2 regions of the Veillonella sp. oral taxon 158 genome follow, and region 2 is predicted to be linked to the other one. Evidence: riboswitches for the same ligand, from Rfam matches in the RefSeq annotation. Region 2 holds a riboswitch; the other holds the start of a gene.

Region 1 (7,735 bases), on a different contig from region 2:
TAATGCTATCCATATACAACCGAAGGCGATCATTTGTGGTGTGCCAAAGCTTTCACCAAAGTAGAAGATAGCCAAGAAAAAGCCCATAGTTGGAGATAGGTATTGTAAGAATCCTAACACGTTAAGTGGCAATAAACGAGCCCCATATGAAAAAAGGATTAGGGGTACGGATGTAGTAAGGCCTGAACAAACGAGTAGTAGACCGGTGGGGGTCATATTTTCAATAAAAGACCATGATGTAGTATCTACTGTAAGTACATACCATAGAGCTATAGGTGTAATAAGCCACGCCTCTATCGCAATACTCGAAAATGGATGGATGGTGAGGCGTTTTTTGATAGCCCCATAGAGACTAAACGTTACGGCTAGTACAATAGAAACAATCGGTAGCGAGCCTAGCTCATAGGTCATGATAGATACGCCTAGCACGGCGATGGCGATGCTTAATTTTTGTGACCATAGCAAGGTTTCTTTATAGATGACGATACCTAGCAATACATTGAGCAGTGGATTAATATAGTATCCGAGGCTAGTATCGAGAACGTGTTGGTTGGTAACAGCCCAAATATAGGTGAACCAATTGATACTAATCAGCATAGCAGCCAGTAATAATAGTCCTAATTGAGTAAGGTTGGTGCGTAAATAGTGGATATCGATGCGTAGTTGTTGGCGACCGGTGATGATAACAAGGAAAAACATCCAAATGCCGGACCAGATGATGCGGTGCGATAGCACTGAAAAGGAAGAGACTTGATTAAGTAGTGCCCAATATAGGGGGAGTAATCCCCAGATTAAGCAACAGAGTAAAGTCGTACTGAGCCCTTTTTTGCTTATTTCATTCATGATGTAACCTCCTCGTATTGATAAAATCATTATATCATGCTGATAGCATGTATAGTGTTGATAATAGTAAGTATACTTTTAACCATTTCATGAATACTTAAAATAGCATTATGCGTTTTGATTATCGTATATGAATTTTAGTTATAACCTAAAATTTGTTACTTATGATTAACTGTTATGTTCATTGACTTTGTGCATAATCTTACACTATATTGGACTTAGAACAACGAATATAGAGAATAGGTGTCACAAGACTTAATAGAGAAATCGGTACAAGCCGATGCGGTCCCGCCACTGTAAGGACGAGCCTGCTTTCATTCATGTCACTGGAGAAATCTGGGAAGGCGAAAGCGAGGCGATGAGCCCGAGCCAGGAGAACTGCCTATTTGATAATCACCGTTATGTACCTACGAGCGATAGGAAGGGGATTGGGGTATGCTGGCTTCAGTGTTTTTTTGCGTACCTTTCAATAAGAAACCTTACGTGTCACTTTTGGGTGGCACGTTTTTTGTTACCCTTGAAAGTGGCTGTTTAGCGTATGAATCAGGCTTTATAATTATTGAATTAATGGATACAGATTTGAGCTTGATGTGATCCAAGTATAGGAAAGCTCGTGTGATTCATAGATATAACATTTCGCAGGTACGGTGCGCTGTTTCTCGGTATGGTTTCGAGTTGAAAAGGAGGCACATATATGTCTGACAAAAAGACTTCGAAGGACGCAGAACGCGATCTATTAGCACCTGTATCCTTTGATGAATTTGAGAAACCTACGTATGAACAATGGCAGGCTGAAGTTGAAAAGGCGTTAAAAGGTGGCGACTTCCACAAGAAGATGTTCACTAAAACCTATGAAGGTATTACGTTGCAACCAATTTACACACCTGCACTGCATGGAGAAAAAATTCCAAAAGGTGTATACCCTGGGGCAGGCGAGTTCCTACGTGGCACTAAGGCAAGTGGTTATATTAAAGAGTCTTGGGGCGTATCCCAGTACGTAGACGATTCCTTGCCTAAAGATGCTAACCATGCAAGTTTATACGAAATTGTAAAAGGCGGCACTATCCACAACATCCGCCTTGATGAAGCGACGCGCCATGATCAAGATGTGCAAGTAGGCGCATCCGTTGGCGTTGGCGGTACATCCTTGTCCACCATGGATGACTGCAAACAATTAATCGAACGTTTCAATCTTAAAGAAAATCCTTTATACATTGAAACCGGTGCTTCTGCGGCTATCTTGCTCGGTATGTTGGCAGCCACTGTGAAAGGCTCTAAAAAACAAACAGCTGATTTGAAAGGTCTCGTTGGTGCAGATCCTGTTGGCGTTTGGGCTAAAGACGGTGCATTGCATATTTCCTTAGATACAGCCTTTGATGAAATGGCACATACTGTTGTGTGGGCTAAAGAACAAGCTCCAGAGCTTAAAACAGTACTTGTATCTGGCGATGTGTACGCTAATGGCGGCGCTAACGATGTACAGGAAGTGGCTTACGCATTGGCAACAGCCGTTTGCTACGTGCGTCAATTGGCACAACGGAACATCGATATACACACCATCGCTAAGAGCATGATGTTCACCTTCTCCATGGGTGCTAACTTCTTCATGGAAATCGCTAAATTGCGTGCATTGCGTGTACTTTGGGCGCGCATCATGGAAGCTTTTGGTGCTGAAGAAGAGGACCGTGCTGTTCATGTACACGGCAGAACATCGGCTTTCACAAAAACTGTATACGACCCATATGTAAACTTGTTGCGCAATACAACACAAGCGTTCTCTGGCGTTGTAGGCGGTTTGAACAGCCTTGAAGTATCCCCATTCGACCAACCAATTCGCAAAGCGGACGACTTCTCTCGCCGTATTGCTCGTAACATCCAAGTTATGTTGCAAACTGAATTCGAGTTGCGTCAACCTGTGGACCCTGTAGGCGGTTCTTGGTACGTGGAAACATTGGCTGCTGAATTATGCGAAAAAATCTGGACTGAGTTCCAAACGATCGAATCTAAAGGTGGCATCGTGGCGGCTTTGAAAGAAGGCTATCCACAAGCTCAAGTTAAAGCTGTTCTTGAAGAGCGCTTCAAAAACCTTGCATACCGCAGAGATGTGGCTGTAGGTAACAACATGTATGCGAACATGACAGAAGAGCTATTAGATCCTAAACCAGAAAATCAAGAAACATTGCGTCAAAAACGTGTTGCTCACATTGAAGAATACTTGGCAAGTGCGGAGCCAGATGCTATTTCTAAAGCACAGGCTACCCTAGAAGCAGGTACGACAGAGCCTGGCGCTTTGATTGGTCTCATCGAGCTTGGGGCGTTGCAAAAATTGACGATCCGTCAAATCCGTAAGTCTTTAGACGCTGGCGATATTTCTTCTGAAACGATCGAACCAATTACGGCTCATCGCTGGACTGAACAATTTGAAGCACTTCGCATGCGCACTGAAAACTATAAACAACGTACGAAAGATAATGTGAAGGTATTCTTGGCTAATATGGGCCCAATTCCTCAACACAAACCTCGTGCGGACTTCTCCACAGGCTTCTTCGAAGTAGGTGCTTTTGAAGTGATTAAAAATGACGGCCATGAAACTACGGCTGATGCTGCGAAGGCTGCTCGTGAAAGTGGTGCTGATGTTGTGGTTATCTGTTCCACAGATGACACATATCCAGAATTAGTACCGCCACTAGCGAAAGAATTGAAAGAAACTATGCCTAATGTAACGGTTATCTTGGCCGGGGCGCCGCCTAAGGACCTCGAGCCTGTATACCGTGAAGCTGGCGTAGACGACTTCATTTCCGTTCGTGCAAATTGTTACGAAATCTTGAATACATTACAAGATAAGAAAGGGATGTGAGCTCATGTTTAAAAATCCAGACTTCTCCTCTCTTGGCTTGGGAACGCAGTCACCGACATCTCGCGATGCATGGCTTGCTGAACTTCAAAAAGAAACAGGAAAAAGCTTTGAAGATTTATATAATACAACAATGGAGCAAATCCAAGTAAAACCTCTCTACACAGAGATGGATTATGAAGGGATGACACACCTTGACTATATGGCTGGTGTACCTCCATTCTTGCGTGGACCTTATTCCACAATGTACGTAACTCGTCCTTGGACAGTACGTCAGTACGCTGGTTTCTCCACTGCGGAAGAATCCAATGCGTTCTATCGTCGTAACTTGGCAGCGGGCCAAAAAGGTTTGTCTATCGCCTTTGACCTTGCCACACACCGTGGTTATGACTCCGACCATGCTCGCGTAGTGGGCGACGTTGGTAAAGCGGGCGTTGCGGTAGACTCCATCCTCGACATGGAAATTCTATTCTCCGGTATTCCTCTTGACCAAATGTCCGTATCCATGACAATGAACGGCGCCGTATTGCCTGTTATGGCGTTCTACATCCTAGCAGGTGAAGAACAAGGCGTTGATAAAAAGGTTATGGCTGGTACGATCCAAAATGATATCTTGAAAGAGTTCATGGTACGTAATACCTATATTTATCCTCCAGCTACGTCCATGCGTATCATCGGCGATATCTTTGCGTATACATCCCAGTACATGCCTAAGTTCAACAGTATCTCCATTTCTGGCTACCATATGCAAGAAGCGGGCGCTACTGCGGACATCGAGTTAGGTTATACATTGGCCGATGGCCTTGAATACATCCGCACAGGTGTAAATGCAGGCCTTCACGTAGATAAATTCGCACCACGCTTGTCCTTCTTCTGGGCAATCGGTAAAAACTACTTCATGGAAATTGCGAAAATGCGTGCAGCACGTATGTTGTGGGCTAAGATTATCAACAGCTTCGGCTCTGAAAATCCTAAATCCATGGCACTTCGTACACATAGCCAAACCTCTGGTTGGTCTTTAACAGAACAAGATCCGTTCAACAACGTAGCTCGTACATGTATGGAAGCGATGGGTGCCGCTTTGGGCCATACGCAATCTCTACATACAAATGCGCTTGACGAAGCCATTGCATTGCCTACGGACTTCTCTGCTCGTATTGCTCGTAATACTCAGCTTTACATCCAAGACGAAACTAAGGTATGTAAAGTTATCGATCCATGGGGCGGCTCCTACTATGTAGAAGCATTGACTGATGAATTGATTCGTCGCGCTTGGGGTCATATCCAAGAAATCGAATCCCTTGGTGGTATGGCGAAAGCGATCGACACAGGTCTTCCTAAGATGCGTATCGAAGAAGCTGCGGCTCGTCGCCAAGCTCGTATCGACTCTGGTCGTGAAGCGATCATCGGTATCAACAAATATCGTCTAGATAAAGAAGATCCGTTGGATATCCTCGACGTAGATAACACAGCTGTACGGGAAGCGCAAATTCGTCGTCTCGAACAATTGCGTGCTAACCGTGACGAAGATAAGGTTCAATCCTGTCTCGAAGCTATTACACATGCTACAGAATCTGGGGAAGGCAACTTACTTGCCCTTGCACTTGAAGCCGCTCGTGCTCGTGCATCCTTAGGTGAAATTTCCTTTGCTGTTGAAAAAGTATGTGGCCGTCATAAAGCGGTTATCCGCTCTATTTCTGGCGTATACTCCAGCGAATATGAAGATGATGATGTGATCAAGGAAGTTCGCCAAATGGCGGATGATTTCGAAGATCTCGAAGGTCGTCGTCCTCGTATCATGATTGCTAAGATGGGTCAAGACGGTCATGACCGCGGCGCCAAAGTTATCGCTACATCCTTCGCGGATATGGGCTTTGACGTGGATATCGGACCTTTGTTCCAAACTCCAGAAGAAACAGCACAAGATGCGGTGGATAATGACGTTCACATCGTCGGCTTCAGTTCTCTTGCGGCAGGTCACAAAACATTGTTACCTCAACTTGTAGAAGAACTCAACAAGCGAGGTCGTGGAGATATTTTAGTTGCCATCGGCGGCGTAATCCCTGCTCAGGACTATGAGTTCCTACGCGAACATGGCGCAGTGGCTATCTTTGGCCCTGGTACAGTTTTGCCAGTAGCGGCGAAAAAATTACTAGAAACATTGACTAGCCACGTTCAAGACGAAGGCAATGACTGATAATAAACGGCCTACTCCGGATGAATTGCGCAAGGCACAGGACGCTACTTTTACCACTGGTGAAGGTAAGGCGCCAGAATTAGGTGTAAAAAACGCAAGCGCCGAGGGTAGTACCTACCGTCCCGACTGGGTGCCAGAAGATGCGAAAAAAGATGATACCTTTGCGTGTCATGTGATGAAAGGCGTCAAGGAAATGCACGATGGCCTCTTGTCTAGCTCCGCTCATCTGGCTCCGTCGGTACGTCCCGTACAGCGGCGAAAGAAGTTAACTGTCGCTGATTATGTACGCGGTATCGAGCAGGGGGACCGCGTTATACTTTCACGGGCTATCACATTAGTAGAAAGTAATAATAAGGACCATTTCAAACTAGCTCAACAAGTATTGCAAGCCGTATTGCCTCGTACGGGCAAGGCGTTGCGCATCGGTATTACTGGTGTGCCTGGGGCCGGTAAAAGTACATTTATTGAAGCCTTTGGTAACATGCTCATTGACGCTGGTTACAAGGTGGCCGTACTCGCTGTAGACCCTACAAGCCAAGTCACAAAAGGCAGTATTTTAGGCGATAAAACGCGGATGGAAACGTTGACGAAACATCCTGAAGCCTATATCCGTCCATCGCCGGCTGGTGGTACACTAGGCGGTGTGGCGCGTAAAAGTAGAGAAACGATGCTACTTTGCGAGGCTGCTGGGTACGATATCATTCTCGTCGAAACCGTTGGTGTTGGGCAAAGTGAAGTTACTGTGCGCTCCATGGTAGACTTCTTTATGCTCATCGTCTTAACTGGTGCAGGGGATGAATTGCAAGGCATCAAAAAAGGCGTTATGGAACTTGCTGATGCTATTGTGGTCAATAAGGCTGATGGGGACAACCTCAAGCGTGCTCTCATCGCTCGTAGCGATTACGATCGGATGTTACATTACATTCGTCCAGCTACGGAAAAATGGAAGACCCAAGCTTACACATGTTCAGCCGTTACGAAGGATGGTCTCGACGAATTGTGGGATGTGATCCAAGAATTTGCTGAACAAGGTAAAGAAAATGGGGTATTCTTAAAACGACGTCAAGAACAATCCCTCCGTTGGGTACGTGATATGATTGACGAACATTTGCACAACCTATTCTTTAACAATGTAGTCATTCAAGGTCGTATGGGCGAAGTTGAAAATGCTGTTTTAGACGGTGAAATGAGTGAATCACAAGCCGTAGAAGAATTAATTACCGTTTTTGATAAGTCCTTACGATAAGTAGTTCCATACACATACAAGATAAGCAGGCATAACGTATCTTACTTACACACTCCTCTTTATGGACCTACTTTATGGGCTACTTTATGGGCCTACTAATTTAGATATAACTTAAGATGTATCCATAAAAGGCATAGTACCAATGTTCTTATTGAGTTCAGCTCAATAGGCATTGTATACTATGCCTTTTTCTGTATTTTAATACTTAATTTATTAGTTTATCCATACATTTATTTTAATGAATAATTGCTATTGGTTAGCTAATGAAAGTTAGATAATCTATAAGTTTATCTTTTTAAAATACTAAAGTCGGTGTATAATTAAAGTATACTCACCGTTTAATGTTAAGAGGGGGGACATTCAAATGAACAAAAAACTGTTATTACCAATTGGTGTAGTCATTCTGATTATTGGTATTGCCATTTTATTGTTAAATCCAGATCCAGCGGCGGCTAATTTGGAAATTGCAAGAAATGCGACTAATGCGCAAGCAGCGGCTAAGGCTATTTCTGCGAATAACCAATCTTACACCTTGTGGTATTCTATCGGTATGTTCTGTAGCGGTTTAGGATTGGCTTTAGGTGTAGGTGGCTTC
Region 2 (7,735 bases):
TATTTTGGAACGAGCCCGAGTCGATTGACCTTGGCCCAAAGTGCACTCCTCGCAGCATTACCAAATGCACCATCCTACTTGGATCCGTATACGAACTATAAAGGGGCAAAGGCGAGACAAAAACTCGTCTTAGAACAAATGGTAGACCAAGGCATGATTACACAAGCCGAGGCAGACTATGCATACCAACAAGAATTAGGGCTTGTGGAAGAGTAATGTAATATAAACTTGGTATATAATTAAAGTATTTAATAATATATAACCAATACATACCTAAATAACATCCCCAAATAAGCTATATTGTGTAGGCGAATACATAATATAGCTTATTTTATATTTAAATAATTACGTTCCGAAAAATATAATTAAATTGAATAAAAATAATGCTTGCATTTATAATTATACAGGTGTATACTATTTTTTGTCAGAAGGAGAAGGTAACCGTTGGTAGCAGATACAACCACGGTGCTTTCACAATGATCTGATATAATATTGATTATATGAGTATAAATAGATAGTAGTTTATGAGGTGTTATCATGGGTAAAGCAAATAAAGTAGTACTCGCATATTCTGGCGGTTTGGACACATCCGTTATCATTCCTTGGTTAAAAGAAAATTATGGTTCTGAAGTTATCGCCGTATGCGTAGACTTGGGCCAACCTGAGGATTATGATGCAGTTGAGAAAAAAGCGATCAAATCTGGTGCGTCTAAAGCGTACATCGTGGATGCTAAAGAAGAGTTCGTAAAAGACTATGTGTGGCCTACAGTAAAAGCGGGTGCCGTTTACGAAGGTAAATATTTATTAGGTACATCCTTCGCTAGACCTTTGATTGGTAAAATCCTCGTAGATATTGCCGAAAAAGAAGGTGCTGATGCTATTGCTCACGGTGCGACAGGTAAAGGTAATGACCAAGTTCGTTTTGAACTCGCCATCAAAGCATTGGCTCCTAATATGAAAATTATCGCTCCTTGGAGAGAGTGGGATTTGAAATCTAGAACTGACTGCATGGAGTATGCTGCTAAGCACGACATTCCAGTAGTAGCTACTAAAAAACATCCGTACTCCATGGATCAAAACGTATGGCATTTGTCCCATGAAGGCGGCGATCTTGAAAATCCAGCAAATGCTCCTAAAGATGATGTGTACTTGGTAACACATACTCCTGAGCAAGCTCCAGATGAAGCTGGTTATGTAACTGTATCCTTCAAAGATGGCGTACCTGTAGCGGTAGATGGCCAAGAAGGTACTCCCTTACAATTGTTAGAAAAACTCAACGAAATCGGTGCACACCATGGCGTAGGCGTTGTAGATATCGTTGAAAATAGATTAGTAGGCATGAAATCCCGTGGCGTTTATGAAAACCCAGGTGGATCCATCATCATGTATGCTCACAGAGAACTTGAATACCTTTGCCTCGACAGAGCTACATACCACTACAAAGAACTTATTGCTAACAAATATGCTGAACTCGTATACGATGGCATGTGGTTTGCACCATTGATGTATGCTTTGCAAGCGTTCGTTGATGAAACTCAAAAAACTGTAACTGGCGATGTAAAACTTAAATTGTACAAAGGCAACATCATTTCTGCTGGTGCTACATCTCCATACTCCTTGTACAGCGAAGATTTCGTAACATTCGAAGAAGATGATGTATACAACCAAGCTGATGCGGCTGGTTTCATCAACTTGTTCGGTTTACCTCTCAAAATTAATGCATTGATGAAAGAAAAGGCAGGTAAATAATGGCTAAATTGTGGGGCGGGCGTTTCACAAAAGGCACTGATAAAGCGGTAGAGGATTTTACATCCTCTATCGCTTTTGATGCGCGGATGTACGCCGAAGATATTGCAGGTAGTAAAGCACATGCAACAATGCTGGCAAAACAAAATATTATCTCCGACGCAGATCGGGACGCTATAGTTGAGGGCTTAACAAAGATTAAAGACCAAATCGATAAAGGTGAGTTCCCATTCTCCGTGGCTCTTGAAGATATTCATATGAATATTGAAAAGCGCTTAACCGATGATATTGGCGAAGCAGGTGGCCGATTACATACAGGTCGTAGCCGTAATGACCAATGTGCAGTAGATTTACATATGTACGTGCGTAAAGCCGTTGTAGAAATGGGCGAGCTCATCGTAGATATGCAAAAAGCCCTCATTGAAACTGCTGAAAAATACAGCGATGTTATCATGCCCGGCTATACGCATTTACAACGGGCACAACCTGTATTGTTTGGTCATCATATGATGGCATACTTCTCTATGTTGGAACGCGACTTTGATCGTTTGTTGATGGTATTTAAGCATGCAGATATTATGCCACTTGGTGCAGGTGCATTAGCTGGTTCTACGTACGGTATTGATCAAACCTATACACAAAAGCTACTCGGCTTCTCTCGTATTTACGAAAATAGTATGGATGCTGTATCCGATCGTGACTACGTGGTTGAGTTCTTATCCTTTGCATCTCTTGTGATGATGCATTTGAGCCGTCTTAGTGAAGAATTGATTTTGTGGTCTACCAATGAGTTTAATTTTATTGAACTTGATGATGCTCATTGCACAGGCTCTAGCATTATGCCACAAAAGAAAAATCCTGACGTATGTGAACTCGTTCGTGGTAAAACTGGTCGCACCTATGGTCACTTACTGGGTCTTTTAACTACCTTAAAAGGCTTGCCACTTACCTACAATAAAGATATGCAAGAGGATAAAGAGGGTATTTTTGATGCTATCGATACAGTACACTTTGCCTTGTCCATCAATGCGGCAATGATTCGCGGTATGAAGGTCAATGGGGCGCATATGAAAGCTGTCCTCGATGATGACTTCTCTAATGCTACGGACATGGCAGATTACCTTGCGAAAAAAGGCGTTCCATTCCGTGAAGCTCACGAAATCGTAGGTAATGCTGTACATCATTGTATTGAAAAAGGTTGCGTATTGCTTGATTTATCCGTTGAGGATTTCAAAGCTATCTCACATCATTTTGATGCAGATATCCTTGATGCTATCTCCATCGAAGCTTGCGTAGCAGGTCGTAACAACTACTCTGGTACCGCTCCAGAATGTGTTGAAAGACAACGTAACAATGGTAAAGCCCTTATCTCCGAAGAAGAAAAACAAATTGCAGAATGGAAAGCAATTGTTGAATCTGCACAAGAATAAGTGTTTTACATTTTAACTTTCTATTGAAAACTTAAGATCGATATACATATAAGTCTGTTTTAGAAGCTCTATATAGAGCTCAAAGCTCATGTGTATATCGATTTTTTTCGTTTAAAAGCCAGGTAATACCTATAAAAAGGCTTTTCTAATTGATAATGTACTATTAAAAAAATATAAATTTGCGTACGTATACAGTGGACTGTGAGAAAATAATAGTCTTGTACTAGGACACTATAACCGTGATAGATAGGAAAAATTACATATATACACAGAATAAAATAGGGTAAAAATATACCTTGTCATTGTTAAAATGAGTTCTGTTCGTTTTAGATGATAAATTAACTATAATTTATTCAATTCGTGTAATATGGCTTGTCCGCCAATAAAGTACTTTCATTTTGGTTTCATAGGTGTTATTATGTAATTCGTAATAAGAATAACAACGGTAAATCCACATTCAAGCCCATCACAGCACGAACTGGATTTACTTAGCGGTATATTATATTTAAGTGAATTATGGACGAGAAAAAATTCACCTTATGAAAGGGGATTGATACATGAAAACGACCGCTAAAAAAATGTCTGTATTCCAGCTAACCACAATGGTAGCAGCCAATATGCTAGGAGCTGGGATCATTATGTTACCAACTAATTTGGCTCAAGTTGGTACTATTTCAGTTTTATCTTGGCTCGTGACAGCTGTGGGTGCGCTTTTACTAGCGTATATTTTTGCTCAAGCGGGTATGTTCTCCCAAAATAAAGGGGGCATGGGCGGTTATGCAGAACACCGCTTCGGTAAAACTGGACATTTTATGGCGAGCTATGCTTACAGCATATCTCTCATCATTGCTAATATCGCCATCGCGGTTTCTGCCGTAGGTTATGGCGCAGCTTTCTTTGGTGTTGACCTTAATGCTACACAAACAAGCCAAGTAACAATTGTGCTCTTGTGGTTTGCAGCGATTTTGAACTTCCGAGGCAATCGCTTCACAGGTCGACTCAGCAACATGACTATTTGGGGCTCTATCGTTCCGGTTCTTTTAATCGGTACAATCGGCTGGTATTGGTTTGATCCGTCTATCTATTGGGCGGCATGGAACCCAAATGATCTTCCGCTTTATGATGCGGTAAAACAATCTATTTCCCTAACATTATGGGGCTTCCTAGGGTTTGAATCCGCAGCGGCTAATGCTGATGCTGTTGAGAATCCAAAGAGAAACGTACCTATTGCAACTGTAGCAGGTACATTAGCAGTGGCGGTGGTTTACATCTTGTCCACAAACGTTATGGCCGGTATCGTTCCTAACGTTGACTTATTAAATTCTAACGCACCATTCGGTTTGACATTCGTATACATGTTCAATGATACAATTGCAAACATCGTTATGGCTGCTATGGTTATTTCTTGCTTTGGCGCTTTACTTTGCTGGCAATTCACATTGTCTCGCGTATTCAAAAGCGCAGCGGAACACGGTTACTTCCCTAAAGTATTCGCTCGTGTAAATAGCAAAGACGCTCCTGTTCGTGGCGTATTCATTTTACTCGCTGTTGAAACATTACTTACTTTGTTCACTGCAAGCGACTCCTTGCGTGAGCAATTTGAAATCTTAGTAAACTTAGCTGTTGTAACTAACGTAGTACCGTATGTATTGTGCATCTTGGCAGTACCTACAATGATGCGTATGGCTGGTGTAGCTGAAAGCCGCATTAAACGTTCCAACTACGTATTCGGCGCAGGTGTTATCTACTGTTTATATGCAATCTACGCATGTGGCTTTGATGCTATGGTAGGTAGTGCAGTAGCGGTAAGCATCGGTTTCGTGATCTATGTTTTGCGTAAAGCGTGGGATACACGCAGAGCGCACCGCTTACAACAAAGTATCGATTAACTGAATATCTCTCGTCTTATAAGAGGCTGTTACTTAGTAACAGCCTCTTTTTGGTATATTAATCAAACTTATTAATTATGGTTTTATTAATTATAAATAATTGATAGTTGCTAAAGTGATTAAAAGTTTTTTCGGTATGTATAAAAAAAATTCATGAGAAAATTACCATTATAATAATAATTAATATATATACAGTTGCATACAGTTAATACGGTAAAAAGTCACATATATAAAGTGATTTGTATAGGTTTATACATAAATAGAGACTTAATCAGTAATCGATAATTTTTATTAGTATAAAAATTATATTGAAAATCTACGATGTACATATACCCATAAGGGGTATGCGTATTGTAAATAGGATATTAATATAGTATATTTATAATCGATAAAAATGAATGAACTAATGAGTGTCGGTATTTACCGAGCGTAAAAGAGGAAAATGGGTGTAAATCTCATACTATGCAAATAGCTGTAATGAGGAGCAAGGTTTCATTATAGGGTCACTGGGAAACTGGGAAGGCCGAAATGTTGCGATGAATCTGAGTCAGAAAGCCTGCTCTAAATGCATGGTAGCATATACTGTGCTTAATTTAGGTTAGTCAGGCGACTAACCTTTTTGAGTTTCTCAGGTGACTTATTTTCCTTTGTTTTGGCGTATTACTGCTGCGTTAAGCAGAGGGTAACATTAGTTGTTCGTTTGATTTGTTGTTAGTGTTTAGAGAGTTTAGGAGGCGCCTATGGGCAAACGCTTTGTCAAACAGTTGGGGCAATTTATTGTAACCTTGTTTGGCATCACATTTTTAACATTTTGTCTCACCTATTTAGCACCAGGCGATCCAGTAACGATGCTACTAGAAACGGCAGACACTATCGTGTCTCAGGAGCTCATCGATGAGACTCGGGCTCAGCTTGGGTTAGATAAACCGTTTATAGTGCAATATGCAAACTGGGTTGTGAATGCTGCACAAGGTGATTTAGGGATGAGTTACTCTGCTAAAAAGCCAGTAGTAGATCGTATGTTGGAGGCTTTACCAGGGACAGTAATGTTAGCAGGTACTGCTTTAGTATTTACTCTGCTTTATGCATTGCCAGCAGGGATTATAAGCGCCTTAAATCGTAATAAATGGGTAGACTATGTGTTGAGATCTTTATCCTTTGTAGGCGTATCTATGCCATCATTTTGGTTAGGTCTTGTACTTATTTATATCTTCGGTCTTAAACTAGGTCTTGTACCAATTGCTACATCTCGTATAACGCCAATAGGTGTAATTTTGCCAGCTGCTACATTAGCTGTCGTAATTGGTTCTAAGTATATGCGCCAAGTTCGTCTTGTTATCCTTGAAGAAATGGAAAAGGATTACGTTATCGGTGCTCGTGCTCGTGGTGTCAGTGAGATGAAGATTTTATTTGGTCATATTTTGCCAAATGCCGTCTTGCCGCTCATCACTATTCTTGGTGTTGTCATGGGCTGGCTATTAGGTGGTGTAGCAGTTGTAGAAATGGTATTCTCTTGGCCTGGCCTAGGGAACATGGCAGTTTACGCTATTACCATGCGCGACTATCCATTGATTGAAGGCTTTGTATTGTGGGTTGCCTTAGCCTATATGTGTATCAATGCATTAATTGATGCGTCATATGTACTATTAGACCCTAGATTGAAACGGGAGAGAGCATAATGGCAGAATTCATTCAAAAACATAAACTGTTCTCTTTCTATAGCACCTTAATGCTTCTTGTGGTACTCATTGCTATCTTTGCGCCTTGGCTTGCACCTGGCGATGCTTTTTCCTCAAATCTGAGTCAAGCATTACAAGCGCCAAGTAGTCAACATTGGTTTGGTACAGATAAACTAGGCCGTGATGTATTGTCTCGCATCATTTATGGTACTCAATTATCCTTGTTCATGGGTGTTACCATTGTTGTCATTATGGTTAGCGTAGGCACTATCATTGGTGCAGCAGCAGGCTATTTTGGCGGTAAAGTTGAAATGGTACTCATGCGTATCACTGACATTATGCTATCCTTCCCTGGTATCGTATTGGCAATTGCCATAGCGGGTATTTTGGGTGGTAGTATCGTGAATACGATTTTAGCCTTATCTGTTGTTGGTTGGGCAAAATATGCTCGTATTGTACGTTCTATGACGCTTAAGGTGCGTGGTGAGGAGTATGTAACGGCAGCTGTCATGATGGGTGCTAATACATCTACAATTCTTAGACGTCATATTATTCCTAATATCATGCCTCTCGTTATTACCACAGGGGCTTTAGATATTGGGGCCATCATGATTGAAGTAGCAGGTCTATCCTTCCTAGGTTTTGGTGCTCAGCCGCCAACACCAGAATGGGGCCTTATGCTCAATGAAGGTCGTCAGTACTTGCAGACGAGTCCTTGGCTCATGGCATTCCCTGGTATATCTATCCTTATCGTAGTAGCAATCTTTAACCTTTGGTCTGACTCTTTACGTGACGTAGTGGATCCGAAGAACCAAGGGTAATCTATGAGATGTATTCATTTTCTAGAACTGTCTTTTATGAAAGTGTCTAGGTGGATAGATTATAATGTATGTTTTTTCCATCACTGATTATGTAGGATTGTCATAGTCATGATGTTAAATGTTTTTATGTTTTGTATGTAGTGGTACAAGGAGATTTTACATGAAAAAAT

The links. Region 2 has a riboswitch for cobalamin ahead of nikB (nickel ABC transporter permease). Riboswitches for the same ligand answer to the same signal wherever they lie in the genome.
Region 1: another riboswitch for cobalamin. It lies ahead of KH364_RS06435 (methylmalonyl-CoA mutase family protein); the one in region 2 lies ahead of nikB (nickel ABC transporter permease).

The regions. Positions count from the first base shown of each region.
Region 1 is NZ_JAHABE010000008.1:80,490-88,224, reverse strand. It holds gene rarD (EamA family transporter RarD) at 1-843, opposite strand, end outside; cobalamin riboswitch at 1,068-1,244, shown strand; gene KH364_RS06435 (methylmalonyl-CoA mutase family protein) at 1,538-3,700, shown strand; gene scpA (methylmalonyl-CoA mutase) at 3,705-5,894, shown strand; gene meaB (methylmalonyl Co-A mutase-associated GTPase MeaB) at 5,887-7,140, shown strand; gene KH364_RS06420 (hypothetical protein) at 7,505-7,735, shown strand, end outside.
Region 2 is NZ_JAHABE010000002.1:36,872-44,606, reverse strand. It holds gene KH364_RS01410 (biosynthetic peptidoglycan transglycosylase) at 1-216, shown strand, start outside; gene KH364_RS01405 (argininosuccinate synthase) at 538-1,749, shown strand; gene argH (argininosuccinate lyase) at 1,749-3,176, shown strand; gene potE (putrescine-ornithine antiporter) at 3,734-5,065, shown strand; cobalamin riboswitch at 5,457-5,644, shown strand; gene nikB (nickel ABC transporter permease) at 5,806-6,744, shown strand; gene nikC (nickel transporter permease) at 6,744-7,565, shown strand; gene KH364_RS01380 (ABC transporter substrate-binding protein) at 7,726-7,735, shown strand, end outside.